DNA from 4 places in the Actinoplanes hulinensis genome. Region 1 is predicted to be linked to each of the others. Evidence: riboswitches for the same ligand, from Rfam matches in the RefSeq annotation. Region 1 holds a riboswitch; each other region holds the start of a gene.
The links. Region 1 has a riboswitch for cyclic di-AMP ahead of KZ829_RS43865 (transglycosylase family protein). Riboswitches for the same ligand answer to the same signal wherever they lie in the genome.
Positions count from the first base shown of each region.

Region 2: linked by a shared signal. The riboswitch ahead of KZ829_RS03515 (LysM peptidoglycan-binding domain-containing protein) and the one ahead of KZ829_RS43865 (transglycosylase family protein) in region 1 are both predicted to bind cyclic di-AMP.
Region 3: linked by a shared signal. The riboswitch ahead of KZ829_RS13980 (C40 family peptidase) and the one ahead of KZ829_RS43865 (transglycosylase family protein) in region 1 are both predicted to bind cyclic di-AMP.
Region 4: linked by a shared signal. The riboswitch ahead of KZ829_RS14225 (C40 family peptidase) and the one ahead of KZ829_RS43865 (transglycosylase family protein) in region 1 are both predicted to bind cyclic di-AMP.

Region 1 is NZ_JAHXZI010000003.1:231,404-239,040, reverse strand. Features, by position in the region: gene alaS (alanine--tRNA ligase) at 1-2,001, shown strand, start outside; gene KZ829_RS07415 (DUF6745 domain-containing protein) at 2,595-3,755, opposite strand; gene KZ829_RS07410 (DUF8820 family protein) at 3,767-4,084, opposite strand; gene KZ829_RS43865 (transglycosylase family protein) at 4,147-4,656, opposite strand; cyclic di-AMP (ydaO/yuaA leader) riboswitch at 4,697-4,870, opposite strand; gene KZ829_RS07400 (GNAT family N-acetyltransferase) at 5,107-5,601, shown strand; gene KZ829_RS07395 (MerR family transcriptional regulator) at 5,651-6,469, shown strand; gene KZ829_RS07390 (gluzincin family metallopeptidase) at 6,631-7,637, opposite strand, start outside.
Region 2 is NZ_JAHXZI010000001.1:704,548-712,184, reverse strand. Features, by position in the region: gene KZ829_RS03525 (GNAT family N-acetyltransferase) at 1-328, opposite strand, end outside; gene KZ829_RS03520 (saccharopine dehydrogenase family protein) at 461-1,687, opposite strand; cyclic di-AMP (ydaO/yuaA leader) riboswitch at 1,916-2,060, shown strand; gene KZ829_RS03515 (LysM peptidoglycan-binding domain-containing protein) at 2,060-2,614, shown strand; tRNA gene KZ829_RS03510 (tRNA-Arg) at 2,618-2,690, opposite strand; gene katG (catalase/peroxidase HPI) at 2,767-4,989, opposite strand; gene KZ829_RS03500 (ExeM/NucH family extracellular endonuclease) at 5,329-7,637, shown strand, end outside.
Region 3 is NZ_JAHXZI010000006.1:342,796-350,432, reverse strand. Features, by position in the region: gene KZ829_RS13990 (epoxide hydrolase family protein) at 1-242, opposite strand, end outside; gene KZ829_RS13985 (MarR family winged helix-turn-helix transcriptional regulator) at 326-748, shown strand; gene KZ829_RS13980 (C40 family peptidase) at 892-1,878, opposite strand; cyclic di-AMP (ydaO/yuaA leader) riboswitch at 1,896-2,031, opposite strand; gene KZ829_RS13975 (M56 family metallopeptidase) at 2,154-3,062, opposite strand; gene KZ829_RS13970 (BlaI/MecI/CopY family transcriptional regulator) at 3,059-3,415, opposite strand; gene KZ829_RS13965 (cytochrome ubiquinol oxidase subunit I) at 3,489-4,901, shown strand; gene cydB (cytochrome d ubiquinol oxidase subunit II) at 4,914-5,894, shown strand; gene KZ829_RS42910 (thiol reductant ABC exporter subunit CydD/CydC) at 6,272-7,637, shown strand, end outside.
Region 4 is NZ_JAHXZI010000007.1:1,778-9,414, reverse strand. Features, by position in the region: gene KZ829_RS14245 (MFS transporter) at 1-398, shown strand, start outside; gene KZ829_RS14240 (YciI family protein) at 491-871, shown strand; gene KZ829_RS14235 (RNA polymerase sigma factor) at 868-2,103, shown strand; gene KZ829_RS14230 (heavy-metal-associated domain-containing protein) at 2,200-2,406, shown strand; gene KZ829_RS14225 (C40 family peptidase) at 2,458-3,033, opposite strand; cyclic di-AMP (ydaO/yuaA leader) riboswitch at 3,040-3,214, opposite strand; gene KZ829_RS14220 (CAP domain-containing protein) at 3,911-4,714, shown strand; gene KZ829_RS14215 (aminoglycoside phosphotransferase family protein) at 4,772-5,638, opposite strand; gene KZ829_RS14210 (hypothetical protein) at 5,956-6,756, shown strand; gene KZ829_RS14205 (VOC family protein) at 6,775-7,512, shown strand; gene KZ829_RS14200 (hypothetical protein) at 7,534-7,637, shown strand, end outside.

The sequences.
Region 1 (7,637 bases):
AGCATCGACACCGGCCTCGGCCTCGACCGCATCGCCGCGATCCTGCAAGGCGTGGACACCGTCTGCGAGACCGACCTGCTCGCTCCCACCCTGGCGACGGTCGAACGCCTGGCCGGACGCCGTTTTCCCGGTCGCAACGGCAGCGACGAATCGGTCTCCTTCCAGGTCGTCACCGAACACGCCCGCTCCACCGCGTTCCTGATCGCCGACGGCGTCCTTCCCTCCAACGAAGGCCGCGGCTACGTACTGCGCCGCCTGATGCGCCGGGCGATCCGCCATGCGCGTTCCCTCGGCATCGACCGGCCCGTCCTGGCCGAAGTCGTCGGCAGCGTCATCGACAACCTCGGCACCGACTGGCCCGACCTGCGCAACCAACGCGAGTTGATCACCGCCGTGGTCAGCCGGGAGGAGGAAACCTTCGGCGTGACCCTTCGCCAGGGCACCCGTCTACTCGACGCCGCCATCACGCGCACCCGCACCAGCGGCGGCACCCGACTCGCCGGAGAGACGGCGTTCGAACTGCACGACACGTACGGCTTCCCGATCGAACTCACCCTCGAAGCGGCCCAGGCCGCCGGCCTCACCGTCGACGAGGACCGCTACGCCACACTCCTGAACGAACAACGATGCCGGGCGAAGAAGAGCGGCAAGGCCCAGACCGCCGCCGCGATGCGCCGCCAAGACGCCTACCGTGCGATCCTCGCCCAGCACGGCCGCACCGACTTCGTCGGCTACACCGGCACCACCGCCGACACCGAACTCCTCGCGCTGCTCGCGGACGGCGAATCACTCTCGGCGGCGGACGAGGGCCAGCAGGTCGAGGTCATCATCAGCCGCAGCCCGTTCTACGCCGAACGAGGCGGACAGATCGGCGACACCGGAACCCTGACCACCGACGACGGCACCATCGAGGTCACGGACACCACGTACGGCCTCGACGGCTTCTACGTCCTCACCGGCCGAGTCACCACCGGCCAGGCCCGCCCCGGTCAGCTTGCCCATGCCGTCGTGGACGCGGGCCGGCGCGCCGCGATCGCCCGATCCCACTCAGCCACCCACGTCCTGCACGCCATGCTGCGCCGCAACCTCGGCGACCACGCCCGTCAGCAGGGCTCCCTCGTCGCCCCCGACCGGCTGCGGTTCGACTTCGCCCACTTCGCACCCGTCGACCCGGATCGCCTCCAAACCATCGGCGCCATGATCAACGACTATCTACTCGCAGATCCCGTCGTACGGGTATGGCATGCCACCCGCGCCGAAGCCGAGGAAGCCGGAGCCATCGCCTTCTTCGGCGACACCTACGGCGACCTCGTCCGGATCGTCGACATCGGCGACGCCTCCCGCGAACTCTGCGGAGGCACTCACGTCACCCACGCTGCTCAAGCCGGGCCAGTGCGCATCCTCGGCGAATCGTCCATCGGCGCCGGCCTCCGCCGCATCGAAGCCCTCACCGGCCGCGACGCCCTCCAGCGAGCCGATCACGAACACCGCCTCCTCGACGAGGTCACCCAGCTGCTCGGGAGCCGACCCGACGACCTGATCGCCACGCTCAGCAAGAGACTGGGCGCGCTCGCCGACGCCGAGAAGACCCTGGCCGAATACCGTCGCCGGGAACTGGATACCGTCGCCGCCGAACTGGCCGGACAACGTCGTGACCTCGGCAACGGAACGCTCGTGACCGCGCAGGTCAGCGACATGGCGGCTGCCGAGCTTCGCACGCTTGCCACCACCGTCGTCGACCTCCTGCCACAAGCCACCCCTGCGGGCGCCGTCCTCGCCACCATCAACGACGGCAAAGCACTTCTGGTGGCAGCGATCAACCGCCCGCTGCTGGATCGTGGAGTCCAAGCCCGCCAACTCCTCATCGAGGCAGCCACCACCATCGGCGGAGGTGCCGGCGGCACGGGTCCGATCGCCAGCGCCGGAGGACGCAACAACACAGCATTGAAGACGGCCCTGGCTCAGGCCGAGGCCGCCCTTGCTGCTTCCACCGGCCGGTAGGCGCGAAGCTCTCACTGCCCTCGGGATCGAAGGGTTCTGGCCAGTGCACCCATTGGCCAGAACCCTTCGCCGACGAGCCAAACCGTGCTCTTCGCCGATGCTCAATGCCCGACTCGCCCACTTTGACGATCCGGCCATCTGCGACTTTGACCCATGGCTGTGAGGCGTCAGACGCCGCATCTCAGGAGACGACCAAGGGCTTCCCACAACTCGCAATTCACATCAACTGATGCGAGTTGACATGCGGCCATAGCTGTTATCGATCAGTGGGAGTTGTCAGTAGTCAGGCCCTTGCGCGGAACGGCTCATTGCTCGCGTGCCTCACCTGGAGCGCGGCGAAGATCCGGCTCGGCTCGTTGCCGGAACGGAGCCGACTGGCCACGACCGTGGGCGCCCTTCTTCCCGGCCTCCGCGTCAGCCGCGCGGTCCGTAAGCGGCCGAACAGTTACTGGCCAGTGGGCGCAGGCCGGGCGACCGAATTACCGGCGGAGCCACGCAGCCGCATGGGCCACGCCGCACCGGACAGGCCCTGATGCCCTCGGGGGGTAAGCCGTCGGGCGGCCGGGCCGCGGCGGGACACCGTGGCTGTGGGGTCAGGTCTGGATCAGGGGTTGGTATTCCTCTTCGGTCAGGCCGAACGTCCACGCCACGCCCTCGCGGGCAGTGCGGGTCTCGGGTGGCACCCGCAGCCAGTAGACGCGGCTTGTGCCGTCCGGCTCCGGGGTTGAATTGATCACCTCGACCATCACCAGTGGCTCGTCGCCGGGCAGGTCGAGCCGCCACAGTGTGCCGGTCTCGTCGGAGCCGATCCGCCTGGCGCCGGCCTCGCTCAGGTAGCGCTCGTAGCCGAAGTGCTCCAGCATCACGCGGCGGATCTCGGCGTTCGTCTCCCGGCGGACCCGGTCGACGGTCAGGGACGGCAGTTCGGCCGCCAGGCCGGACGGGATCGGCATGCCGCGCCAGGCCCACAATCCGTATCCGTCGGTGAACTCCATGGCCGGGCCCTCACCGCGGTGCAGCCGCCCGACGTTGTCCCGGGCCAGGATGACGGGGCGCTCGGAAAGCACGGCGACCCGTTCGAACGCCCACCACCAGCCGCTGTGCCGGGCCACCCGGGCGAGCCCGGCAAGGCCCGTCATCAGGCCTGCCTCGGGGCACACCCGTGCCGCCGCCTCGAACGTGCTCAACCACGCCCCGTCGTGCTGCCCGTAGACGGCGTCGAGCACCGCCGGCCCGGCGCCGGGCAGTTCGGCGGCCAGGTCCTCACCGATCCGGGACCGCAGACGCCCCGCGACCATGTCCATCACCAGGGGCCAGGACCGGCGCCCGGCCGCGGCGCTCAGCTGAGCCCAGCCGTCGGCGCCGAGCGCGAGGAGAGCGGCTTTCCGGGCGGCCGCCCACGGCGCCGTCCGCACCAGGCCGCGCATCGACCGGCCCGCGCGCTCCCCCGGCGCCCAGCCCTGGAGGCGCAGCTCGGCCTGAGCCTCAGCGAACCACTCCGGGACCGCCCCGCCCGGATCGGCGCCCGGGATCGGCTCGACCGCCCCAGAGAGCAACGCCGCGGCGGCCGCGGCCGCGCGGGGCGAACCGAACCAGTAGATCCGCTCGGGTGGCTCGGTGCCGGCGAGACGGTACGCCTCCCGGACGCCCTCCTCCGCGGCCGCGCGGTCGGCGGGGCCGGTCTCCATCGCCGCGGCCAGCCACTGGTCCTCGATCGCCGCGGCCATCGACTCCTGTGTGTGTGTCAGTCGCACAGCCCGCCCCCTCAGTCCGCGACCGGCCGGAAGGCGCCAGGAATGTACTCCCGCTGGCGCACCACCCGGTAGTGCCCGGCGGGCAGCGGGATCGGACCGTGCTCCTCGTGGGTGACCCGGCCGTGCGCCGGCACCTCGAGGAACATCCGCTCCGGATCGTCGAGGTCGGCGAGCAGTTGCAGACCCGGGCCACCGACCACGTGCGCGTGGCCGGTGGCCTCACCTCGGGCCAGCACCATCCGCCCTCGCCGATCGCGTGGGACCGGTGCGCAGGCCGGGACATCGGCCTGCGGCACCGGGATGATCAGCACATCGCCCTGACGGAACATCCGGCCTCCCCGGCAGCACTTTCTCTGTCACGCGGGACGCTACCGAGGGGGTACGACACTTTTCAGAGACGGATCCGCTGCCCCACGAAGATCAGGCCGGGGTTGGAGATGCGGTCCTTGTTGTGCGCGTAGAGCGTACGCCAACCGCCTTTGATCTTGAATTTGCGCGCGATCGAGGCGAGTGTGTCGCCGGAGCGGACCACATAGGTCTTGCCGCTCGGCTTCTTCGCGGCGGGCTTCTTCCCGCTGGACGTCCTCTTGTAGACGCCGGGCTTCTTTCCGCAGGTCGGCCATGGGCTGAGCCCACGCTTCTTGTAGAGCTTCTCGGCGATCGCGATCTGCTCGGCCTTGCTGGCCCTGTTGGCGGTCGGCGCGTATCTGGCGCCGCCGTTCGCCTTCCACGTGCTGCGGCTGAACTGCAGGCCGCCGTAGTAGCCGTTCCCGGTGTTGATGTGCCAGCGTCCGCCGGACTCGCACTTGGCGATGACATCCCAGTTGACCTGGCGGGCCGCGGCCTGAGCCGGGGCCGCCGGGCCGAGCAGGAGGCCGGCTCCGGTCACCCCGGCGGTCACCAGACCGAGGGCAAGGCGCGTTCGTCTACCGATCCGAGACATGGATGATCCTCCACGCCTGCGAGGTGAGCTGTCGGGTTCGGGCAGAGTGGCCCGGCCGTTTCACGCACGGCTTCACCCCGAGGCGCGCGCGGCGCGCCGGAAAAAGTGGGTCCCCCGCTCCTGCCGTCGATTCGTGTCCGTGGGCGGCGGCAGGATTCGGCGGTCCGTCCACAGTGCCCGCCGTACGCGGGACGGCCCGACGGTATCCACGGTCGATGGATGAATACCAAGCCTCACGCCGGGGATAGTGACGTTCTTCTCAGTATTCGCCCGATTTGATCTTGCTTTCGCCCAGAAATACCCGGCACAGGGGTTATTCCTGTTTAGAGCGGCTTTTCGTGCCTCATCAGGACCTCGTCACCGGCCTGCGCGTCGAACCGGCGCCCGCTCCGGGCACAATGTCCGCTCATGGAACCACCCGAGATGATCAACGCCGGTGACCTGGTCCTCAAGCGCTGGGAACCCGAGTGGGCCGCCGAACTCGCGGCCGCCGTCCAGGAGTCACTGCCCGAGCTGAGCCCGTGGCTGCCGTTCGCGACCGACGACTACGGCGTCGGCCAGGCCCGGGACTTCATCGGGCGTAACTTCGACGGCGACAACTTCAACTACGCGATCTTCACGGCGGTCGGTGAGCTGATCGGCTCGATCGGCCTGATGACCCGGATGGGGCCGGCCGTCCTGGAGATCGGCTACTGGATACGTACGCCGTATGCCGGCCGTGGCCACATGACGGCCGCCGTGCGGGTTCTCACCCGGGTCGCCCTCACCCTGCCCGGTATCGAGCGGGTGGCGATCCGGCACGACCCGGCCAACGTGGCGTCGGCAACGGTCGCCGCCAGAGCGGGTTTCGCCGAGACCGGCCGCGACGGCGACGACGTCGTCCGCGAGTACCGCGGCGCTTGACTCTCCCCTCAGGGGAGACTCGATCCTCGGTGAGGAACGGAGGAACCACATGGACGACATGATCCCGATCGGGCACTTCTCCCGGATGAGCCGGCTGTCGATCAAGGCGCTGCGCTTCTACGACGAGCAGGGCCTGCTCATCCCAGCCCGGGTGGATCCGTCGTCCGGCTACCGCTACTACCGGCGGTCGCAGGCCAGGCAGGCCGAGGCGATCCGGGTGCTGCGCCAGACCGACATGCCGATCGGTGACATCCGCGACGTGCTGTCGTCCGACGATCCGGAGATCGTTTCCAAGCGACTGCAGGATCATCGCGAACGGCTACGGTCCCGGCTCGCCGAGCAGGAGCGGATGCTGCGGTTCCTCGAACAGCTCATCGATCGAGGAGGATATGCCATGCCCTACCAGGTGACGACCAGACAGATCGGTTCCCGGCCGGTGGCGGCCCTGCGCCTGCACACGATCCTCCCCACGATCGGGGCCGACATGGCCCGTGGGTTCAGCACGCTGGTCAGCGCGATCGGCACGGCCGGCGCCTCGCCCAGCGGGGCCCCGTTCGTGATCTACCACAACGTCATCGACGAGCGGGTCTCGGGCGACATCGAGATCTGCATCCCGGTCCCGGTGGGGATCGCGTTCGCGGAGGGTCCGGTGGTCTTCCGCGAGGTCCCGGGCGGGCCGGCGGCGGTCATCGTGCACCAGGGACCGCATGCGGAGATCTCCCCCGCCTATCACGAGGCCTTCACGTGGATCGAGGCTCACGGCCGGAAGCCGGCCGGGCCGCCGTGCGAGGTCTACCTCAACGACCCACAGACGGTCGCCCCGGAGGAGTTGCTCACCGAGGTCCAGTTCCCCATCGATCGCCTCTGATCGACACCTGTGCGCACCCGGGTCGCTCGCGCATCCGCTCGGCCCCGGGTCCACGCCCCACGCCGACAGACCGCAGACACAAACAGACGGCGGGCGAGTGCCCGCGAGCGCGCCGTGGGATTGACGACGCGCTTGCGGGCACCCGCGCAGAGGGACGGAGGTCAGAGATGAGCGGAGGTCGTCGCGGAGCCGTTGGGGCGCGGGTCAGGGAGCAGGCGGTCGCGGTGCGACGCCGCAGCGGAAGCGCTGTCGTTCGACTGGAGACCGCACGATGCCAGCGTGTGCGGCCGCAGCAGCATCGAGGTCGGGACCGGGGCGATCTCCCGCCAGGCGAAGCACTCCCGGATGATCTGCGCGTTCTCGCCGCCGGTGATCTCCCGGTCGGCCTGGAGGATGGCCCGCAGGATGCCGTGATAGGTCAGGAAGTCGGGCGAGATGGCGCTCCAGGTGACCGCGAGCAGCCTGCCCAGATAGTCGCGGGCCCGCAGCAGCGACTCCTTGAAGGCTTCCTCGCTGCCGGTGTAGGCGGCCGCGAACTCGGCCTGGATCTCGTCGAGGTCCTGGACCGTGCCGGGCAGGTTCGTCGACCGGATCCGCAGGTCGTCGGTGATCAGCTTCTTGGCGACCAGGTCGTGCTGGAAGACCTCGACCATGGTGTCGAAGATCGCCCCGGTGAGCGGCAACGACCGGTCGTGCGGCTCGTCGCCCACGTCGGACATCCGCATGGCGTTGAACGCGACCCGGATCTCCCGGCTGTCGGACAGCTCCCCCACCCGGTCCAGGCCGTTGATGGTGAGCAGGTTGCCCCGCGTCGACTCGAGCAGATGGTCGACGACCGAGTGGAAGTGCAGCGACGACACGATCGCCACCAGGTCGCCGGCCGACTCGTGCATGCCGCCGTAGTCGATGCCCTCGTCCTGCCTGCTGGCCGGCGCGCCGACCTCGGCGAAGATGATGCTGTGCCCCAGTTCGTGGGCCAGCACGTCGAAGTTCTCACAGTACGGCCGGGTGTGGTCGATCGTCCCGTTCGCCGACCGGCCGAAGCCGAATTCGAGGAACCCGTACCCGGACTGCGCATTGTTCCACTCGATCAACGGGATCAGTTCCAGTCGATCGAAATCGGACTCGAAATGCCAGTGAATGGTCCGCCCGAAGTAGTCCTCCCAGA
Region 2 (7,637 bases), on a different contig from region 1:
GCCGGTACGGCCGCCCGACCAGATAGCCCAGCTCCGCCTCGTGCGGCTCGGACCGCACGTTGAACAGCAGCACCTCACCGAGTGGCGGCCCGCCGTCGGTGGTGATCGCGAGCTGGATCCGGCTGCCGCCGACCCGGCCCTGACGGGCCCGCCGCAGGTACGCGAGACCGGACTCCACATCGAACGGCGACGGCATCAGCGTCCAGCGGGCGATGTCCGGTTCGTCCAGCAGAGCGACCAGGTCGTCGAGGTCGTCGGGGCTCCATTCGCGCAGCACGACACCGCTACCCGCCAGCCTGAGCGGGTACGGCAACGGGCTGACGGTCACCCCTGAATCGTGCCGTTAAGAACGCCTTTGCGGCTAGTGGCGATCGAAAGGAGGCCCCTGAACAGTTCCTTACCGTCCACCGGTCGGATCACCGATACCGCTCTTGAGGAGGATGGGCGCATGGTGATCGCGCTACAGCCGCTCGGTGGTGATCTCCAGACCGGCCGTGCGGAGGCGGTCGACCAGTGCGTCACCGATCCCGGTCGCGGGGGTGAGCACGCCGCCGGGTGACTCCGGCAGACGGTCCCGGTCGAGGGCCAGCGCCAGGGCGGACTCACCGAGCATCACGGCGGTCGCCGCGTACCCCGGATCGCCTTTGGCCTTGACCCGTGCGCGATAGCGCGCCCCCGACGAGGTCGTGGTGAAGATGTCCATGGTGAAGTGACCGTTGCGCCGGGCGTTCTCGTCCGGCCCGGTGCCCGGCGCCGGCAGGATCCGGTCCAGCAGGAACCGGACCGGCGGCAGCGCGAAGCCGATCACCAGGCCGTTCAGCGCGCCCTTGACGGCCAGTGCGGCGGCCGGGCCGCTCACCCGCATCGCCTCGCGGTAGCGGAAGCGGGGGCCGTACGCCCAGCCGCGCAGCGCGTTGCTGCGCCGGACCACCCGGGTGTTGTAGGACGCCATCACGAACGGCGCGAGGTGACCGCGCACGCTCGCGTCCACGTCGGAGCCTCGCAGCGTCACCATGTCCGGCTGGCGCCCGAGATCGGGTTCGGCCTCCCGGTCCGGGCTCAGCGAGTACGGGCTCGCACCCACCCGGCGCAGACGGCGGTCCTTCTTCATGACGTCGACCTGGTGCCGCATCGAGTCGATGGTGCCGCCGCTGAATCCGCCGCGCAGCCGCGTCACGACGAGCGTGGTGTCGGTCAGTTCCCCGGCGTCGTCCGCGCGTACCGCGGCATGCAGGACGTGCACCCCGATGTCGGACGGGATCGAGTCGAAGCCGCAGGAGTGCACGATCCGTGCGCCGGTGCGCTGCGCCGTCGCATGGTTCTCGTCGATGCTGTCCCGGGCGAACAGCACCTCACCGGTGAGGTCCACGTAGTCGGTGCCGGTGACGGCGCACGCGCGGGCGAGCGGCCGGCCGTATTTCGCGTAGGGGCCGACGGTCGTCAGCACCACCCGGGCGCGCCCGGCCATCGTGGTCAGCGCCGGTTCGTCGTCGGCGTCGGCGACCACGATCGGCCAGTCGACGCCGAGTTCACCCGCGACCTTCTCCAGTTTCGCGCGCGAGCGGCCGGCCAGCGCGATCCGGGTGCCGGCGGGCGCGTGTTCGGCCAGGTGGCGCGCGGTCAGCACGCCGACGAAACCGGTGGCGCCGTAGACGATGACGTCCAGTTCGCGTTGTGGATCGTTCATGGCCGCAGATTGTGCACCCTCCGTGCAGTACACGCGAGCCGTTCGTGTGTTCGCGCGGTCGGCGCGCCGAGATCAACCCGTTATACATACAAAAATGATCAAAGACGCTAATTTGTGACCTGGAACAACTCCATCGCCGCTGCTCGGCCATGCCCGCCGGGCGCGGCGGATACGCAGCCCGCCATGCGGGCACCGTGGCCGGAACGCCGAGTCCTGCCGCTGGTCACGGTCCAGACGACATCGAACGGCAAGGAGCGGGGGACCCAAGAGTTCCTCGGCGCTGACGCGCCTCGGGGTGAAGCCGCCACACCGGCGGCCGGGCACCTCTGCCCGAACCCGACAGCTGACCTCGTAGGCGTGGAGGACAAGCTCATGGTTCAGACCAGGAAACAGTTCCAGCGGGCAGTCGGCCTCGTCGCCGCGAGCCTGGCCGGTGGGGTGGCCCTCGCCGGGCCGGCCGCCCCCGCACAGGCCTCGATCAACTGGGAGGCCATCGCCAATTGCGAATCCGGCGGTAACTGGCGCATCAACACCGGAAACGGGTACTACGGCGGTCTGCAGTTCAGCCGCAGCACCTGGCGCGCCTACGGCGGTGGCCGGTACGCGAACACCGCGAACGGGGCCAGTAAATCCGAGCAGATCCGCGTCGCCGAGCGGGTGCTCCGGGGCCAGGGCATCAGGGCCTGGCCGCACTGCGGGCCCCGGCACGGCTTCCGGCCGGCCGCGTCCCGCAAGACCCGGGTCGTCCGGTCCCTCTCTCTCCGGTCCTCGACCACCGGCACCTACGTGGTACGCCGCGGCGACACACTGACTCGGATCGCGGCCCGGAACGACGTGCCAGGCGGGTGGCAGGCCCTCTACCGGGCCAACGCGGGGGTCCTGGACAGCCCGCACCGGCTGCGGGTGGGGCAGCGCTTGAAGGTCTGAAAGTGGGCCCGGCGCGATTTGAACGCGCGACCTACCGCTTAGGAGGCGGTTGCTCTATCCACTGAGCTACGAGCCCGACGCCCTGAGGGTACCAGCAGGCGGGGCCCGGGTCGGCGCGGCCGACCCGGGCCCCGGAGGGACTGCAACCGGCCTCAGGCCAGGTCGAACCGGTCCAGGTTCATGACCTTGACCCACGCCTCGACGAAGTCGGTGACCAGCTTCTCCTTGGCGTCGTCGCTGCCGTAGACCTCGGCCTGCGCCCGCAGGATCGAGTTCGAGCCGAAGATCAGGTCAGCCCGGGTGGCGGTCCACCTGACCTCGCCGGTCCGGCGGTCGCGACCCTCGAAGGTCTCGCCCTCGGAGTCGGTGGCCGACCAGGTGAGGCCGAAGTCGAGCAGGTTGGCGAAGAAGTCGTTGGTCAGCACGCCCGGCGTCGCGGTGAAGACGCCGTGCTGCGAGCCACCGGTGTTCGCGCCGAGCACCCGCAGGCCGCCGACCAGCACGGTCAGCTCCGGCGCGGTCAGCGTGAGCAGCTGCGCCTTGTCGACCAGCAGCGCCTCGGTCGGGCGGCGGTGGCCCTTCGCGAGGTAGTTGCGGAATCCGTCGTGGGTGGGCTCCAGCACCGCGAACGACTCGGCGTCGGTCTGCTCCTCGGTCGCGTCGGTACGACCCGGGGTGAACGGCACCTCGATGTCGAAACCGCCGTCCTTGGCGGCCTTCTCCACGGCGGCCGTGCCGGCCAGCACGATCAGGTCGGCCAGCGAGATCCTCGTGGCGCCACCGGCCGCGTTGAACTCGGCCCGGATGCCCTCGAGCACGCCCAGCACCTTGCTGAGCTGGGCCGGGTCGTTGGCCTCCCACTGGTTCTGCGGGGCCAGGCGGATCCGCGCGCCGTTCGCGCCACCGCGCTTGTCGGTGCCACGGAACGTCGACGCCGACGCCCACGCGGTCGCGACCAGCTCGGAGACCGACAGGCTGGAGGCGAGGACGGCGGCCTTCAGCGAGGCGACCTCCGCCGCGCCGACCAGCTCGTGGTCCACGGCCGGCAGCGGGTCCTGCCAGATCAGCGGCTCGGAGGGGACCTCCGGGCCGAGGTAGCGGGCGATCGGGCCCATGTCACGGTGGGTCAGCTTGAACCAGGCCTTGGCGAAGGCCCGGCCGAACTCCTCCGGGTCGTCGTGGAACCGCTTCGAGATCGGGCCGTAGACCGGGTCGAAGCGGAGCGCCAGGTCCGAGGTCAGCATCCGCGGCTCCTGCCGCTTCGCCGGGTCGAACGCGTGCGGCACCAGGTCGGAGCCGGCGCCGTTCTTCGGGCGCCACTGGTGCGCGCCGGCCGGCGACTGGGTGAGCTCCCACTCGTACGCGAAGAGGATGTGGAAGAACTCGTTGTCCCAGCGGGTCGGGTGGTAGGTCCAGGTGACCTCCAGACCACTGGTGATCGCGTCGGCGCCCACGCCGGTGCCGTAGCTGCTCTTCCAGCCCGTGCCCTGCGCCTCGATCGGGGCGGCCTCCGGCTCCGGCCCGACGTGCTCGGCCGGGCCGGCGCCGTGGGTCTTGCCGAAGGTGTGGCCGCCGGCGATGAGCGCCACGGTCTCCTCGTCGTTCATGCCCATCCGGCCGAACGTGTCGCGGATGTCGCGGGCCGAGGCCAGCGGGTCCGGGTTGCCGTTCGGGCCCTCCGGGTTGACGTAGATCAGGCCCATCTGTACGGCGCCGAACGGCTTGGCCAGATCACGGTCGCCGCTGTACCGGTTGTCGCCCAGCCAGGTGTCCTCGGAACCCCAGTTGATGTCCTCGGGCTCCCAGACGTCCGCGCGGCCGCCGCCGAAGCCGAAGGTCTCGAAGCCCATCCTCTCCAGGGCCACGTTGCCGGCCAGGATCATCAGGTCGGCCCACGAGATGTTCTTGCCGTACTTCTTCTTGACCGGCCAGAGCAGCAGGCGGGCCTTGTCCAGGTTGCCGTTGTCCGGCCAGCTGTTGAGCGGGGCGAAGCGCTGCTCGCCGCCGCCCGCGCCGCCGCGGCCGTCGAAGGTCCGGTAGGTGCCGGCGCTGTGCCAGGCCATCCGGATCATGAGCGGGCCGTAGTGACCGAAGTCGGCCGGCCACCAGTCCTGCGACTCGGTCATGATCGCGGCGATGTCCGCCTTCAGAGCCGCCAGGTCGAGGCTCTTGAACGCCGCGGCGTAGTCGAAGTCACCACCCAGCGGGTTGTGCGCCGGCGGGTTGTGGTGCAGGGCGCTCAGGTCGAGCTGGTTGGGCCACCAGTCGCGGTTCGCCCGGCCGCCGTGGGAGCCGGAGCCGCCGTGCGCGACCGGGCAGCCTCCCTGGGTGGCCTTGCTCTCGAGTCGTTCCTGGGCGGCGAGTTCGTCTGCCACGAAATCCTCCGGGTAGCGAGCGGTGGGTCGCGACGAGTCTGCCCTGCTTTTCTGGAACGAGTCAAGAAAAGGACGTAGCGTTCCATCTCTCGCGGTGAAGTTCCCGGGTCACTCACGGTAGCTTTGCGAACCCTTATGGTGACGGCCTGCACGTTCTCTTTGCTGTTGCGTGACAGTGGACCCACATTTTCGCGACCGTACAAAAGCGAACAATGAACAGCTCGAAAATCCTCCTCCAGGGCCACCTTGCCATGCCCTACCGTTACCTTCCTGAGAATCTTTCGTCACCAGCGGTACCTACGCTGCGGCGGATCAACTTCCTTCGGAGGGTCAACCTCGATGCGTTCCTACATACGCAGCGTGGGTGACGCCGGACGGCATCTCCCAGTACCGAGAACCCCTGCGGGGTTCCGTGCGCTGGGTGCCGCCGTCCTGGCGACCACGCTCGGTCTCAGCCTTACCGGCCCCGTCTCCGCCGCGACGGACGCGCCGTTCATCAGCGAGATCCACTACGACAACGCGGGCGCCGACAGCGGCGAGGCCGTTGAGATCGAAGCCCCGGTCGGATTCGACCTGAGTGGCTGGAAGCTCTACCTCTACAACGGCAGCGACGGCGCCACCTACTCACCGACGACCACGCTCAGTGGAGTCGTCGCGGCCTCCGGTGTGCAGACCATCGCCATCGCCGGCCTCCAGAACGGCGCCCCGGACGGCATCGCGCTGGTCAAGCCGGACGGCACGGTCGCCGAGTTCCTCAGCTACGAGGGTGTCCTCACCGCCACCAACGGTCCGGCCGCCGGCCAGGCCAGCGTCGACATCGGAGTGTCCGAGCCGGGCACCGAGCCCGCCGGGCAGTCGCTGCAGAAGATCGACGGCGTCTGGAAGGTTTCGGCCACCAGCACCTTCGGCACCCGCAACACGGCCACCCCCGAGGAGCCGGAAGAGCCGGAGGAACCCGGGACCGGCTGTGCCGTCCCGGTCACCCACACGATCGCCGAGGTGCAGGGCACCGGCGCCGCCACCGGCCTGGCCGGCTCGACCGTCACCGTCGAGGGCGTCGTCACGGCCGACCACCGGACCGGCGGCTACAACGGCGTCTACGTGCAGACGGCCGGCAGCGGCGGGGACCGTCCGGTCGCCGCGGGCACCGCGTCCGACGGCATCTTCGTCTACCTGACCTCGACCACCGCGAACCACCCGTCGGTGGCCGTCGGCGACCGGATCCGGGTCACCGGCACGGTCAGCGAGTACAACGGGCTGACCCAGATCAGCATCGCCGCGAAGGCCGACGTGCAGGTCTGCGCCACCGGCGCGACCCTGCCCACCCCGGTTCCGCTGGCCCTGCCGCTGGACGACGCCGCCCGCGAGTCCGCCGAGGGCATGCTGGTCGCCCCGGTCGGCACCTACTCGGTCTCGGACGTCTACAACACCAACCGGTACGGCGAGATCGTCCTCGCGGCCGGTGGCGCCCCGGCCCGCATCCCGACCGACGCGGCCCGGCCCGGCAGCGACGCCGCGGCCCAGCTCAAGGCCGCCAACAAGGCCGGCCGCGTGCTGCTCGACGACGGCCGGACCACCAACCTGTCCACGGCCGGCGTGGCCCCGCCGTACATCTCGGCCACCGAGCCGCTGCGGGTCGGCGACACCGTGGAGAAGTTCGGCGCGAGCGTGCTGAGCTACGGCTTCAGCGAGTGGCGTTTCCAGCCGGCCACCCCGGTCGACGCGAGCACCCCGGCGGCCGCCCGCACCTCGTTCAAGGCCACCAACCCGCGGACCGCCGCCCCGGCGAACGTCGGCGGTGACATCAAGGTCGCCAGCTTCAACGTGCTGAACTACTTCGTCCACTTCGGTGGCGAGGCGCGTGGCGCGACCGACGCGGCGGCGTTCGCCAAGCAGGAAGCGAAGATCGTCAAGGCGATCACCGCCCTGGACGCCGACGTGGTCGCCCTCATGGAGATCGAGAACTCGGTCCGCTTCGAGGCGACCGAGACCCAACTGGCGCTGAAGACCCTGGTCGCCGCCCTGAACGAGGCCGACGGCGCGGGCACCTGGGACTACGTCCGGTCGCCGGCCGAGCTGCCGGGCGCGGCCCAGCAGGACTACATCACCAGCGCGATCATCTTCAAGCCCGGTTCGGTGACGCCGAAGGGCGCCTCCCGGTCGGTCAACGACGAGACGGTGTGGGGCAACGCCCGCGAGCCGATCGCGCAGACCTTCACCTCGGGCGCCATCGACTTCACCGTGGTCGCGAACCACTTCAAGTCGAAGAGCGCCTCGGTCACCCCGACCGGTGACAACGTCGACACCGGCGACGGGCAGGGCGCCTACAACGGCGACCGGAAGCGGCAGGCGCAGGCGCTGGCCACCTTCGTCGAGGGCCTCGGCACCGACAAGGTGATCCTGCTCGGTGACTTCAACTCGTACGGCCAGGAGGATCCGCTCCAGGTCCTGTACGACAAGGGCTTCACCGACGCGCACCCCGCGGACAAGTTCTCCTACGTCTTCGGCGGTGAGTCCGGCTCGCTCGACCACGCCCTGGTCACCGACTCGCTGAAGAGCCGCGTCACCGGCGTCGACATCTGGAACATCAACTCCGTCGAGTCGTTCGCCTTCGAGTACGACGGCTACGCGCCGTTCTACGCGGAGAA
Region 3 (7,637 bases), on a different contig from region 1:
GAACGGACGTGGAAGAGGTGGATCCGGTCGCCACCGATCTCGACGGCCTGCTGCGGAATGGCGTTGAGTTCGGCCTCGTGCGCCCGCCAGTCGAACCCGAGCCAGCGGTCGGCGAGTGCCCGGACCCGATCGAGCCGGATGCCGTAGTCGCCGGGAGCGGCGTCGGGCCACCGGGTGTGGCCGAGCCGGGCGGTCAGATCGTCGAGTTCGGATTGCGGGACCCGGACACTGGATTCGTTCATGCGACTAACGTTAGACTAGCGAACGTTCAGAAGTCCAACGTTAGATTCGTCAACGTTAGAGAGCCCAATGTTAAAATCGCGACGTGGAAGAGCTGCCAAGCTGGGTGCTGAGTCAGGTCTCGGCGCAGGGTCACCGGATCATCGTCGAGAGGTTCGGGGCGGTGGGGGCGCGGGGCTACCACTACCGGCTGCTGCGCTCCCTGGCCACCGAGGGTCCGGCCAGTCAGGCGGCGCTCGGCCGGCGCACCGGGATCTATCTGAGCGATCTGGTCGGGGCGCTCAACGAGCTGGAGTCGGCGGGCCATGTGCAGCGGTCACCCGACCCGGCGGACCGGCGGCGCAACATCGTCGGGCTCACCGAGCGGGGGCGGGAGCGGGCCGAGGAGTTGTCGGAGCGGGCACACGCGGTCCAGGACGAGCTGCTGGCACCCCTGTCCGGCCCGGAGCGCGAGCAACTGACCGGGCTGCTGCAGCGGCTGTTGGAGCACCATCAATCGGGCGGGTGACGGGCCACTCACCCCCGGCGGGCGCGGCACGGCCGCGACGGGCCGGGGAGCTCGCGGGTCTCCCACGGCGGCTCACGAAGGCGTACGAAATCAAAAGAAAGACCGCCGGCGCGAAACGACGGCGGTCTTTCCCGGAGGGTTTTCTAGCCCGGTCGGCGATAGCCGGCGATGGGCCCCCGATCGATGGTCGCCATCCGCACGTGGTCTCCCGTGTGCGGGGCGTGCACCACCTGGCCACCACCGATGTAGATGGCGACGTGGTGCACGTCGGAGTAGTAGAAGACCAGGTCACCCGGCTTCAACTCGCTCCGGCTCACCGGTGTGCCCGAGCCCCACTGGTCCTTCGTGTAGTGCTCGAGATGCACACCGACCGCGGCCCACGCCTCCTTCGTCAGGCCCGAGCAGTCGTAACTGTTCGGTCCCTCGGAGCCGAAGACATAGGGCTTGCCGATCAGGTCGCACGCCTTCTGGGCGGCACGGCCACCCTTGTCGTTGGTGTACGTGACCGGGCACGGGCCGGTGCGCAGAGGACCGTCGTCGATGTTCGCGTCGCCGTACGCCTGGATCCGGAGCTTCTGGAGCTTCGTGATCTCCTTCTCGATCGCCGTCTTCTTCGTCGCGAGGTCCGTGTCGCGGGCGGAGATCTCGGACTCGAGCTGGTCGACCGTGGCCTTGTCGGCGGCGTACTTGTCGCGGAGCTTCGCGACGTTGGAGATCGAGGCCTCCTGGTTGTGGGCAAGCTGGTCGAGCAGCGTGAGCTTCTCCACCAGACCGTCCGGGTCACCACTCAGCAGAGCGTTGAGGTTTCCCGGCGGGCCCTGCATGTAGGCGTCGACCGCCAGACCTCGCACCTGCGCCATCGCGACATCCACCTGAAGCTGAAGCGGCGTCAGCGTCTTTGCCAGCTGCTTCTGCTGCTTCCGCAGCTTGGTCAGCTTCGTGTGGTTGGCGTTGTACTCCTCGATGACGGGCTCGAGTTTGTTCCACTCCTCGTCGATCTGACCCTCGACGGTGGACGGCGAGGGAGTGGCATGGGCCGCCACCGGACCCGTGATCACCAGGCCGGCCGCGGCGAGCGCGCAAACCAGGATGCGCAGCAGGCCGGCGCGACGCGCGCCATTGCGTTTCACGTTGTGTGCGTCGTCCTTTCTTCCCACTCAGCCGCCGACCGGGTTAGCTGACGGGTTCGGGCGGGAAGCATGCCCGGCCGCGCGTGGTGCCACGGCTTCACCCCACTGACCTGGGTCCCCGGTTCGCGTGTCGCGATTGGGCGGTGGTTCGCCAGATCGGCCGGATGGACGATGGGGGGCTGCCGAACCGGGGACCACCGTACTCGGATCATGCCGGCAAATGAAGGTCGCACAGCCCGCCGAACTGTACGAACAGCCGGCAATACGGAGGGTTACTAGAATGGCCAGGTATTCAGGGCACGCGCCAGCCACGGCACGACGACGATCACCGTGGGTAGCACCAACAGACCCGCGGCCGCTGCCGTCCCGGCCACCGCGAGTGCCGTCGAGCTACGGCCCGGACGATCCAGCCGCGCCAGGCGCCGTCGCCGTGATTCACCCTCCGGGTCGGCGGTCACCTCCTCCGCCAAGGGGACGGCGTCGGCGAGACGAGCCAGCGCGGCCCGCAGCGGCGCGTGCCCGGTGCGGCGCCTCGCGGCATCGTCGGCCACCATCTCCAACAGCAGGTGTACGGCGTCCAGCGGCGCCTTCGACCGCAACGGCCCGGGCACGGCCTGGTAGAAGGCCGTGAACGACTCCATCACCAGCTCGTGCTTGTGCCGCAGGTGGGCACGCTCGTGGGCGAGGACGGCGTCGACCTGCTCCCGGTCGAGCACGTCGAGCACGCCGTCGCTGAGCACCACCCGTGGGTTCCGGCCCGGCACGCAGTAGGCCAGCGGCAGGGGCGCCTCCAGCACCCGCACCTCTCCCCCGCTCAGGCCGTCATGACGTTCCACCCGATCGAGGAGGTCGACGAGCATGCGGTGCCGGTCGCGCCGGGCACGGGCCCGGGAGGTCACCTTGACGAGCGAGACCACCAGCCGGGTCACGATGGTCGCGGCCACCGCCAGGGAGAACAGCAGCGCCGCGACGGTCTCCGGGTGCCGCGCGCCGGCCGCACGGACCACCTCTTCCGGGGCGGCGAGCACGACCCCGAGCGCGCAGAGCACGGCGGTCAGGGTCAGCGCCTGCCAGAGCAGCACCCCGGCCACCGGGGCGCGGTCCGGCCAGCGGGCGTTGGCCAACAGCCTCGGCACGGCAAGCGACAGTGTCAGCCCGAGGGCGCCGAGCAGGAGGGCGGTCACCGCTCGATGTTACGGCCGGCCTTCTCGATGGCCGCCCTCAGCGCTTCCGGCGGCAGCTGGCCGACGAAGTAGGCGAGCGCGGCATCCCGGTCCGGCGTGGCACTCAGCGCGTCCAGCATCACACCGGCGGTCATCTCCTCGCGGGTCTGCGCCGGGGCGTAACGGTAGGCACGATCCGCTCGCTGCTGAACGACCAGGCCCTTCTTGGCGAGCCGGTCGAGGACGGTCATCACCGTCGTGTACGCCAGGTCGCGGTCACGGCTGAGCAGATCGTGCACCTGCCGCACGGTGAGCGGCTCGCGTGCGTCCCACAGTTTCGCCATGACCTCGCGCTCGAGGTCGTTCCTCGCCATGTGAGGCAGTCTACTGCACGACGTCGTACTACGAGTCGTAGTATCTACTACGAATCGTCGTAGAGGGGTTGCCATGGACGTGCTCGACCTGACTCGATTGCAGTTCGCGGTCGTGACGATCTACCACTACCTGTTCGTACCGGTGTCGATCTGCCTGTCCGCCACCGCGGCGGGCTTCCACCTGACCTGGCTGCGCACCGCCCGCGAGAAGTATCTGCACCTGGCCAAGTTCACCGGGAAGCTGCTGATCGTCACGTTCGCGGTCGGCGTGGTCACCGGCCTGGTGCAGGAGTTCCAGTTCGGGCTCGGCTGGAGCGCGTTCGCCCGGTTCTACGGCGACGTGTTCGGGCCGACGCTGGCCATCGAGGGGATGCTCGCGTTCTTCCTCGAGGCCACGTTCCTGGCGTTGTGGTATTTCGGGTGGGACCGGCTGCCCCGCCGTCTGCACGCCGCCACCATCGTGGTCGTCGCGGTCGGCACGCTGCTGTCGGCGTACATCATCCTGGCCGCCAACTCGTTCATGCAGAACCCGGTGGCGTACGAACTGGACCCGTCGACCGGGCGGGCCGTGCTCACCAGCTTCACCGAGCTGATGACCAACGAGGTGGTGCTCGCCGCGTTCCCGCACACGATGGGCGGCGCCGCGATGGCCGGCGGCGGGCTCCTCATGGCGATCGGCATCTGGCGCACCGTCGCCGACCCCGCCTTCCGCACGCTCGCCCGGGTCGGCGCCTGGACCATGCTGATCGGCGGTGCGGTCACCGCGATCAGCGGCGACCATCTGGGCAAGGTGATGACGGCCGTGCAGCCGATGAAGATGGCCGCCGCCGAAGCCCTTTACGAGACCGCCACCGCTGCGCCGTTCTCCGTCTTCGCGATCGGCGAGCTGGGCCACGACCGGCCGTTCTTCAGCATCGAGATCCCGGGCCTGCTGTCCTTCCTGGGCACCGGATCGTTCGGCGGGACCGTGCAGGGCATCGACGACCTGCAGGCGGCGTACGTCGCCCAGTACGGGCCGGGCAGTTACGTACCGATGATCCCGGTCGCGTTCTGGACCTTCCGCCTCATGATGGGCGCCGGGATCCTGGCGATGGCGGTCGCCGCCTACCACCTGTGGTCCACCTGGGAGACCGCCCGGCGGATGCCGCCGCTCCCCACGTTCCTGCGGCCCGGCCAGGGCACGCCACGCTGGCTGCGCCGGTTCGTCCTGCTCGCCCCGGCGCTGCCGGCCGCCGCCAACACCTTCGGCTGGATCTTCACCGAGACCGCCCGCCAGCCATGGCTCGCGTTCGGCATCTCGAAGGTGGAGGACGGCGTCTCCCCCGGCCTCACCGGCGCCGAGGTGATCGCCTCCCTGGCCGGATTCACCCTGATCTACGGCCTGCTCGCCATCGCCTGGTACCGCCTGGTCGTCCACCTCTCCCGCCAGCCGCTCACCCCGGTCGCTTCCGAGCAGGAAGAGCCCGAGCCGGTTCCCGCCTACTAGGAGTCGTCTCCCATGATCACGTTCTGGTTCGCGGTCCTCGTCCTCGCCTGGGTGCTCTACTTCGTCCTCGAGGGCTTCGACTTCGGCGTCGGCGTCCTCTCCCCGGTCCTCGGCCGCGACGAGCACGAACGCGGCGCGATCATCCGGACCGTCGGCCCGTTCTGGGACGGCAACGAGGTCTGGCTGGTCGCCGCGGTCGGCGTCACCTTCGCCGCCTTCCCCGCCTGGTACGCCGCCCTGATGTCCGCCCTCTACCTGCCGATGGTCGCCATCCTGCTGCTCCTCGCGATTCGCGGAGTCGCCCTCGAGTTCCGCGGCAAACACGACTCGCCATCGTGGCGCCGTCGCTGCGACCTGCTGCTCGCCGCGAGTTCCGGCGGCATCGTGCTGCTCTGGGGGGCGGTCCTCGGCGTACTGGTCGACGGCCTCGCCCTCGGCAGCGACGGCGAGGTCACCGGCACCGGGCTCAGCCGCAGCCTGGGCCCCCTGCTCAGCCCCGCCGCCGGTCTCGGCGCGCTCGCCGCGCTGCTCGCCGCCGTCCTGCTGGGCGCGACGTTCCTCGCGCTGCGCACCACCGGCCCGGTGCGCCGCCGGGCACGCGACGTGGCACGCCACACCAGCACGGCCGGCGCGGTCGCCCTTCTGCTCATCGGCATCGGTACGGGCAATCGCCTCGCCCTGGCGGCGGCGGCCATCGTGTTCGCCGCCGGACTGCAGGCGCGGCGCTCCCGGGAGGGCACCGCCTTCACAGCCGTCGCCCTGGCCGTCGCCGGCGCGGTCGTCGCGGTCTTCACCACACACGGTTCGGTGGTGCTGCGCAGCACTCTCGACCCGGCCTGGTCCCTGACCCGCGCCTCGGCCGCTGCCGGCCCCGAGGCCCTCCGCCTGATCACCATCGCCGGGGTGATCATCCTGCCCGGCGTCCTGGTCTATCAGGCCTGGTCCTACTGGGTCTTCCGCCGCCGTGTCGCCAGCGAGCGGGTCGCCTCGTGAATCCGGCCCACCCCCGCTCCCGGGCCACCGTTGACGAGCCGCGCTCCCCCGGCCACCTCTCGGCGAACGGCCCCGAACCGGCTCCCACCAGCGGCGCCCCCACCTCCCCTCCCCTCACATCCTCGTCCACCATTTCGGTCGCTCTTGGACGATCCACCACCGCAGCGGGTGGGACAACGTCCAAGAACGCGGGAACAGACGATCGCGAGCCCCCGACAGCGGACCTTGGACGATCCACCACCGCAGCAGGCGGAGAAACGTCCAAGAACGCGGAACAAGACGATCGCAAGCCCCCGACAGCGGACCTTGGACGATCGGCCACCGGATCCGGTGGGAAGAGGTTCAAGGTCGGGAGGCGGGCCGGGCAACGGGAGCCGGTGCCGAGTGCGGCCGGGCCACAGCCGGCGACGTCGGCGGTGACGGGCGCGCGGGTCTCCCGTGGGCCGATCGATCCACGGCTGCTCCGCCACGCACGGACCAGCCGAGCCGGAATCGCCCTGCTCGCGCTGATCGGTATCGGCCAGGCCGCGGCCACGATCGCCATCTCGGTGGCCCTGTGCGGGATCGTGACCGGCCTCGTGACCGGCCGCTCCGTGAAGGTCTTTCCCGGGCAATTGAGCGGGACGACCGCGATCCTCCTGCTGGCCGCCGCGTTCACAACACGCGGCGCACTGGCCTGGGCGGAGCAGGTGGTCGCCCAGCGCACCGCCGCCACGGTCACCGACGAGCTACGCCGGTCCCTCCTGGACCGGGTGATCCGTCGCGGTCCCGCGTGGGTCGCCGCCTACGGCTCCGGCCGGCTCACGACCGTACTGGGCACCGGCCTCGACGCCCTGCGCCCATGGTTCTCGGGTTACCTGCCGGCGCTCGTGCTGGGCGTCCTCCTGCCCCCACTCGTCATCGTGATCATGGCAGCCGTGGATCCCGCCTCCGCGGTGATCGCCCTGCTCACCCTGCCGTTGCTGCCGATCCTGGGCGCGCTGATCGGCTGGGCCACCAAGGCCCGCGCCGAACGGCGCTGGGCCGCTGACGCACGGTTGGCGGGTCACTTCCTCGACGTCGTGCGCGGCCTGCCGACCCTCAAGATGTACGGGCGCGCCGAACACCAGATCGACGTCATCGCCGATCTGACCGACCGCCATCGAGCGGCAACGATGCGGGTGCTGCGGGTAGCGTTCCTCTCCTCGACCGCCCTGGACCTGGTCGGCACCCTCGCGGTCGGGCTGATCGCCGTCCAGGCGGGCCTCCGGGTGGCGGCCGGCGCCATGGACCTCGGCCCGGCCCTGCTGGTGATCCTGCTGGCGCCGGAGGCCTACCGCCCGCTGCGCGAGATGGCCGCCCGCTACCACGCCTCCACCGGCGCGGGCGCGGTCATCGCCGACGTCGACGAGATCCTCACCGCCCCGTCGCCGTCGGCAACCGGTCTCGCCGACGAGGTCGGGTGCACACCCGCCCCATCGCACCGGATCCCGGCACCCGAGGGATTCCGGCCGAGCGACACCGGCCGGTGGGGTGTCCGTGCCGCCGGGCTCCGGGCCCGCTACCCCGGCTCGCTCACCGACGCGCTACACCTTCCGGAGCTGTTCGTGCACGCGGGGGAACTGGTCGCGTTGCGTGGCCCATCCGGTGCGGGCAAGACGACCGCCCTGCGCGTACTGGCCGGACTGCACCCCGCCGAATCCGGCGCGCTCGCCGTGGGCGGCACGTTCTACCTGCCGCAGCGCTCGGCGTTGCCGCACGCCC
Region 4 (7,637 bases), on a different contig from region 1:
ACGCGCTCGGCGGCTGGTACGCCGACCGCGACCTGCACCGCGCCACCCTCCTCGGCTTCACCGCGATGATCGCCACCGCGGTGCTCTTCGCCCTGACCGCCGGCACCACGGCCGGCCTGTTCACCGGCGCCTTCCTGATCGGCGCGACCAGCCTCTTCCTCGGCCCCGCCCTGCAGTCCCGCCTGATCACGGTCGCACCGGGGGCACAGTTGATGGGCGCGGCGGTCAACCAGTCCGCCATGAACATCGCCAACAGTCTCGGTGCGGCTCTCGGCGGAGCGGTCATCGCCGCCGGTCTCGGCTACCGCGCCCCCGCCTGGGCCGGCGTCGCCCTCGGCCTGGCCGGCCTCGCCCTGGCCGCTGCCGGGTTCACGCTCGACCGCCGGCGGGCCGTCTGAAAGATTCTGTTCCGATGGTGTCGTATCAAGGGGCGGCCGTTCGTGGAATCGGTGTGCGGCGTCCGCCGGACCGGTATCAGAGGGAGACGACCATGCCGGAATACCTGATCACCTTCAACGACGAGTGGGTGCCCCACCACACCGAGGAGCAGATCCGCGCGAAGTCCGAGGCGGTCCGCCCCGTGATCGACGAGATGCTGGCCGAGGGCGTGCTGATCTTCAGCAACGGCGGCCTCGACCGGTCCACCACGCTGTGCAGCGTCGAGACCGTCGACGGGGAAGCCGTCTTCACCGACGGCCCGTTCGTCGAGACCAAGGAGCACCTCGGCGGGTTCGCCGCGGTGGAGGTGCCCGACGACGCGACGGCGCGCTACTGGGCCGGCCGGCTCGCGACGGCGCTCGACTGGCCCCAGGAGGTGCACCGGTTCCGCGGCCCCGGAGCCGACCGTGCCGGCTACCTCGGGAAGCAATGAGCGCTGGCGCCACCGAGCAGGCGATCACCCGCGCCCACCGTCAGGAGTGGGCGCGGCTGGTCGCCGGCCTCGCCCGCCGTTTCGGTGATCTCGACATCGCCGAGGAGGCGACGGCCGAGGCGTTCGCGGCCGCCGCACAGCGGTGGCCGCGCGAAGGCGTACCGCCGAATCCCGGCGGGTGGCTCGCCACCACGGCATCCCGCAAGGCGATCGACTGGCTGCGGCGCGAGGCCCAGCGCGACGCCAAACACCAGGCGGCCCTCATCGTGTACGACGACAGCGCACCCGAACCCACCGGCCCCGTCGAGGACGACCGGCTCCGGCTCGTCTTCACCTGCTGTCACCCGGCGCTCGCCATGGACGCCCGGGTGGCGCTCACCCTGCGCCTGCTCGGCGGCCTCACCGTCGCCGAGATCGCCCGCGCCTTCCTGGTCCGGGAGACCGCGATGGCGCAGCGCATCACCCGTGCCAAGACGAAGATCCGGGCGGCCGGCATTCCCTACCGGGTGCCGTCGGCCGGCGACATCCGCGAGCGGCTCGCCGGCGTGCTCGCGGTCGTCTACCTCATCTTCAACGAGGGCTATCTCGCCGGCGAGGGCGACGACCCGGTCCGCGCCGACCTCACCGACGAGGCGATCCGCCTCGGCCGCCTGCTGCGCGACCTGCTGCCCGGCGACGGCGAGGTGGCCGGGCTGCTCGCCCTGATGCTGTTCACCGACGCCCGGCGGCGGGCTCGCGTGTCCGACAGCGGGGAACTGGTGATCCTCGCCGAGCAGGACCGCAAGCTTTGGGACCGTGACCTCATCGCCGAGGGCGCCGCGCTGGTCCGGGAGCGGATCGCGGCGGCGGCGGCCGGCGGCCCACCGGCCGGGCGCTACCAGATCCTGGCCGCGATCAACGCCGTCCACACCGAGGCCCGGTCGGCCCGGGAGACCCCCTGGCCGACGATCGTCGCCCTGTACGACCGGATGGTGCGGCTCGACCCGTCACCGATCGTGCGGCTGAACCGGGCGGTCGCGGTCGCCGAGGTCGACGGCCCGGCCGCCGGGCTCGCCGAGGTCGACCGGCTCGCCGACGTCCTCGACGGCTATCACGCCTTCCACGCCGCCCGTGCCGACCTGCTGCGACGTCTCGGCGACGGTGCCGCGGCGGCCGCCTACGACCGGGCCGTAGCCCGCACCGACAACGCGGCCGAACGGGCGTACCTCATCCGCCGCCGCGACCAGCTCTGACCCACGACGCGCCGGGCCGTCTCCCCAGGCCTGAATACCCTAGGGGGGTAGGGGTAGTGTGGTTGGTCGGCGTCCGCTAACGACAAGGAGACCGTGATGGCTGTCAGGACCTACACCGTGACCGGTATGACCTGCTCACACTGCGTCAACTCGGTGACCGAGGAGGTCGGCAGGATTCCCGGCGTCACCGGCGTCGAGGTCGACCTGACCTCCGGCGCGGTCACCGTCACCAGCGACCAGCCCGTCGAGGACACCGCGGTGGCCGCGGCCGTCGACGAGGCCGGGTACGAACTGGCGAGGTAGTCATACACGCCAGCTGCCCGCACCCTGTGGTGGGTGCGGGCAGCGCTGTCATCAGGCCAGGCGCCGGACGACGTAGTTCGAGCTCCAGATCCTCTGCTTGCTGACCGGCTTGCCGGTCCGCGGCGCCGACCACATCTTGCCGTTGCCCGCGTAGATGGCGGCGTGGATGCCGTACGAGCCCCTGCGGATGATGATGAGGTCACCGGGGCGGGCCTTGGCCTTGCTGATCGCCTTGCCGTACTTCTGCTGCAGGTTCGCCTTGTGCGGCAGCTTCTTGCCCACCGTCTTCTTGTAGACGTAGAGGGTGAAGCCCGAGCAGTCGAATCGGTTCGGCCCGACGGCGCCGAACACGTAGGGCTTGCCCTTGTGCCGGGCGGCCTCGGTCACGACCCGGGCGCCGATCGGCTGCGCCGCGGTCACGACCCGAGTGCTGGTCGCGGCCTCGACGGTGACGGTACGGCTCACCGTCACGTTGGTCCGGACGGCGGCGACGCTCGGCGCCTGTGGGGCGGCGGAGGCGGTGTGCGGTGTGCCGAGCCCTCCAGCGAGAAGACCGAGACCCACGGACAGGGCGATGGTGCCGGTTCCCAGGGTGCGGAAGTGCCGGCTCGAAGTACGTACGTGCACGGTGAAGGAATCCCTCCGGCACGCCTGCGAGGTTAGCTGTCGGGTTCGGGCGCGAAGGAATGCCCGGCCGCACGCTGGCGGCTTCACCCCAAGATCCGTTACCTGCCACTGGCGGTGGCGGATCGATATGTGGTTCCCCCGTCCCTGCCCCCGATTGCCTCATGCTCGCCAAGTGGCTCGTGTCGCCGGACCGGGGCAGGGCTCGGCGTGGTCCGTGCTGACACGACCGGCGAGCAGGTGCCCGCCGCCCCTCCTTGATATCCCAGGTCCCGGGGCCGCCAACCCGCCTCGGCATCCACGGCCGCCGATCGATTCGGCGAACGGCGTCCCGGTTGCAGGACGGGTGCGAAGTTTTCCGACACGCTGTGTTCATGGACGGTGACGCCTCGGTGATGATCTTGTGTGAAACTGATCACGATAAATCCGGATCGCTGTCTCCGTCGCCCCGCCGCCGATCATCCGTTCTGTCGAGGGCGGGCCGACTCACCGGCTCGCCGGGCACGGCCAGGTGGTCGAGCGCCGTCACCGGCGGGCCGGGGCTTCACCGGCCGGGCGCTCACCGCACACGACTCCTTGGTCCTCGCGTCAAGATCCCTCCGGCCGGTTGCGGCCGCGTCCTCTCGTGGTCCGGCTGAGCGCATGTCGAACGCTGGTGGGCCCGTGGGCTCCGCGGCCAGGTCTTTCAAGATCGATACGGTACGTCCGGAAGCGTCCACGATCCGCAAGATGACCGCGAACGCCGCCGGTGCCCGGATCGATCGCGGCAACCATTCGGAAACCGGCAAACACCGATTCTGTGATCGTCGCGGCCGGCGCCCCGTCGAAGTGACTGGTGAGCCCGCAAACAGCGGGTTGCACATTTCGAAAGGGTCTGCTCTTGCGCCAGCTTCTTCGCCGCTTCGCTGTGACCGCCCTCCTCGCCCCGGTCGCCGCCGTCGGCGCAACCACGATGATCGCGAGCCCGGCCGAGGCTGCACCGGCGAAGCCTGGCCCGACGCAGCCCGACTACGGGCAGTACGGCTCCTGGTACGGCTCCGGCAACTACGACTCCGGTCGGTACGGCTCCGGAAACTACGACTCCGGCCGGTACGGCTCCGGGAACTACGACTCGGGCAGGTACGGCTCCGGGAACTACGACTCGGGCCGGTACGGCTCCTGGAACCCCGGTCCGGGCCAGCGCCCGTCGCGGCCGGCTCCCACCACGCCCGCCCCGACGAAGCCCGCCCCGAGCCAGCCCGCCCCGAGCCAGCCCGCGCCGACGACACCCGCCCCGGGCAACACCACGCCGGCCAAGTCGACCGAGCAGGCCCTGCAGGACGAGGTCAACCGCCTGATCAACGTGGAGCGTGGCAAGAACGGCTGCTCCGCCCTGACGGTCAACGAGCAGCTCACCAAGGCCGCCCGCGACCACAGCGCCTGGATGGCCCAGACCGGCACGTTCTCGCACACCGGCAGCGGCGGATCCAGCTTCGTCGACCGTGCCAAGGCGGCCGGCTACGCCCAGCCGTCGGCCGAGAACATCGCCTACGGCTACCGCACCGCCTCCGAGGTGGTCAACGGCTGGATGAACAGCACCGGCCACCGCACCAACATCGTCAACTGCAAGTCCAAGACGGTCGGTGTCGGCGTGGTCTTCAAGGCCGACGGCACCCCGTACTACACCCAGGACTTCGGTTACTGACGCCTGACGCCTGACGCCTGATGCCCCAGCCGCCCTGTGCGGCTGGGGCATCTCGCTTCAGCCCCCTCCTTCACCCGGCCCGTCGATGGCGTGGACGAGGCGCCGACAGCGCCGAGGATCATCGGTCAACCCGGCTGCCAGCCCCCAGAGCCAGTAATCCACGGCCCGGTAGAGAACCCCGTCGCGACAGCGATCGAGATCGAGGTCGGCAGCGCCCACGGCGATGTGGAAGTGCTGAAGAATGCTGTCCGGCCCGGGCATGTCGTCGAGCCGGGTCCACAGCACACGGGCCAGGTCGTAAGCGATGTCACCGCGCAGCAGCACGGGATCGACGATCAGCCACGGTTCTCGTTCACCGCGCAACACCTGCCCGCTGTGCAGGTCACCGTCGACAGCCAGACCGGAGTCGGCACGCGCCATCCGGGCGCCGGCCGCCACCGCGCGATCGAGCAGGACCTCGTCGAAGGGACGGCCCAAGCGCCGCCATTCAGCCGGCATCGCCGTCAGGCGCCGAGCCACCACTCCCGCAGTACTCGGTGCGTGCGACGGCGCCGGAACCGCCAGCCGGCGCATCATCCGCCCCAGCACCTCGACCGCCTCCAGCGACGGCGCCCGGGCCAGCGAGCCTTCGATGTCCAGCCGTTCCAGCAGCATCACCCCGGCATCGACGTCGGCCTGGACGAGCCGGACGGTTCCGCGGCCGTCCCAGAACCGCAGCGCGGCCACCTGCCCGGCGACGCCGGGACCGGGAGGCGTCAGTCGAAGAACAAAAAGATCTTCACCCCGGGCAACGGGTACGACCAGCGCGTTCGACCCATGCACCGGCGCACCGGTGACGGTCAGCCGCCACCGGGCACACCAGTCCGCAACGAGCGCGGGCAGCCGGTCCAACCAGCCGGCACCGCCGTGCCACCAGCGCGGCATGTCCCGAAACGACTGTGGCACTTCCACGACCGACCTCGCCCCGCGGTCCGGCGAATCGCTTCCACTCGTCAAGCGCCGGCCCTCATCCGTCGACGATCACTGGGCGACAACACCTCAGCGTAGGCTCCCCGACAGGCCCGCGACCGCCGGCCGCGCCGGACGCCGGCCTCACCACCTTCGACACCGCCGACATGTGCGCCCACCGCCCGGCGTCCTGACCATCGCCGTCGTCCGGTAACCACATCCGCCCAGGTCATGAGAGGCCGCGGCTTCGGCCGTCGGTAGTATCCAGCGACAGTTCGAGTCCTGGAGCGTTGATGACCTACCCGCCGCCGCCCGGTGAACCGCTTCCACCGCCCGTCGACCCGTATGAGACGCCGCAGCACACCGCGCCACTCTACGAGCAGCCGGACTTCGGTCGGCCCACCTATGCCCAGCCGAGCTACGGCCACCCGGGCCTCAGCCAACCCGAGTATGGCCGGCCGGGTATCCCGATGGCCCCGCCGCAGCGGCAGGGACAGTCGCGAACGGTCGCGATCACACTCCTGTCGGCGGCGATCGCGCTCGTCGTACTCGTCGGCGGTGGAATCGTTTTTTATCTGGTCGGAGAGAAGTTCTCCCAGAACGAGAAGGCGAGCCCCGGCCCGAGCGAAATGGCGAAGGCGGACATCAGCATCCGTGAGCCGAGCACGCTGAACGGTCATTCCAAAATCGAGGCCCAGGAACTGTCCTCGCTCACCATGGACCTGGCGAAGGAACTGGAAGGCTACCCGGGCGCCGCGAACGCGTTCGGGGCCTTCTACGGGTCCCTGGCCGACAAGAAGATGATCGCCGTGCTCGCGGCCGAGGTCGACATCGACGATCCGCAGCGCATGCTCGACACCATGTTCCAGTCGTTCAGTGGCGAGAACCAGCTCACCCAGGTCTCCGCTGTCAGCACCGGCTCGCTCGGCGGCGTGGCGCAGTGCGGCAACAGCGTCATCGGTAAGGAGGACGTGGCCATCTGCGGGTGGGCCGACGAAGGAAGCGTCGGCATGTTCCTGCACTTCTACGAGACCGCGGTGGACGTGAAGGGCGACTTCCCCGACATGCGCGCGGAGATCGAGACCAAGAATTGAACCTTTAGTATCGGCGGCGTGGCAACGCGGCTGGTACAGATCAACATGAAGGCGTACGACGACGCCGGGCTCGGCGCTTTCTGGGCGGAGGCGCTCGGCTGGGCGGTCTCCAGCGAGGGACCCGGTGTGACGAACCTCGAACCCGAGGGTTTCGTCTACCCCGATCCCGTCGCGGTCTGCATCGACCTGGTCGTCTCCCCGGAGCCCAAGACGGTGAAGAACCGGGTGCACCTCGACCTCGCCACCACCTCGAAGGAGCATCAGGCGGAGCTGGTCGCCCGCCTGACCGGCCTCGGCGCCACACCGGTCGACCTCGGGCAGGGCGACGTGCCGTGGAAGGTCATGGCCGACCCGGAGGGCAACGAGTTCTGCGTGCTGGACTGGCACGACCCGGGCTCGGACACCGGGCCGATCTCCACCGTCGTGGTCGACTGCGCGGATCCGCGTGCCATGGCCCGGTTCTGGGGCGCGGCCATGGACTGGACGGTGCTGCGGGTGAGCGACCACAACGCGGTCCTGCGTTCGGCGGCGGGTGTCGGCCCGTATCTGCAGTTCCTGCGCACACCCGACGTCAAGACCGGGTGGAACCGCGTCCACCTGGACGTTCGCCCGTATCCGGGTGACGATCCGGGGGCAGAGGCGGCCCGATTGCGGGCTCTCGGCGCCACCACCGTCGACCTGGGCAACGGCGACATCTCGTGGACGGTTCTCGCCGACCCGGAAGGCAACGAGTTCTGCCTGCTCAGCCCGGGTTGATCCAGCGTGGATCATAGAAGCGTGGATGATGTTGAGGTTCTCGACCGGCTGTACCGGACCGTGTACCGCGCGGCACGGGCAGGCGAGGTCGACTGCACGGACGCGTTCGATCTGGCCGCGTCCGT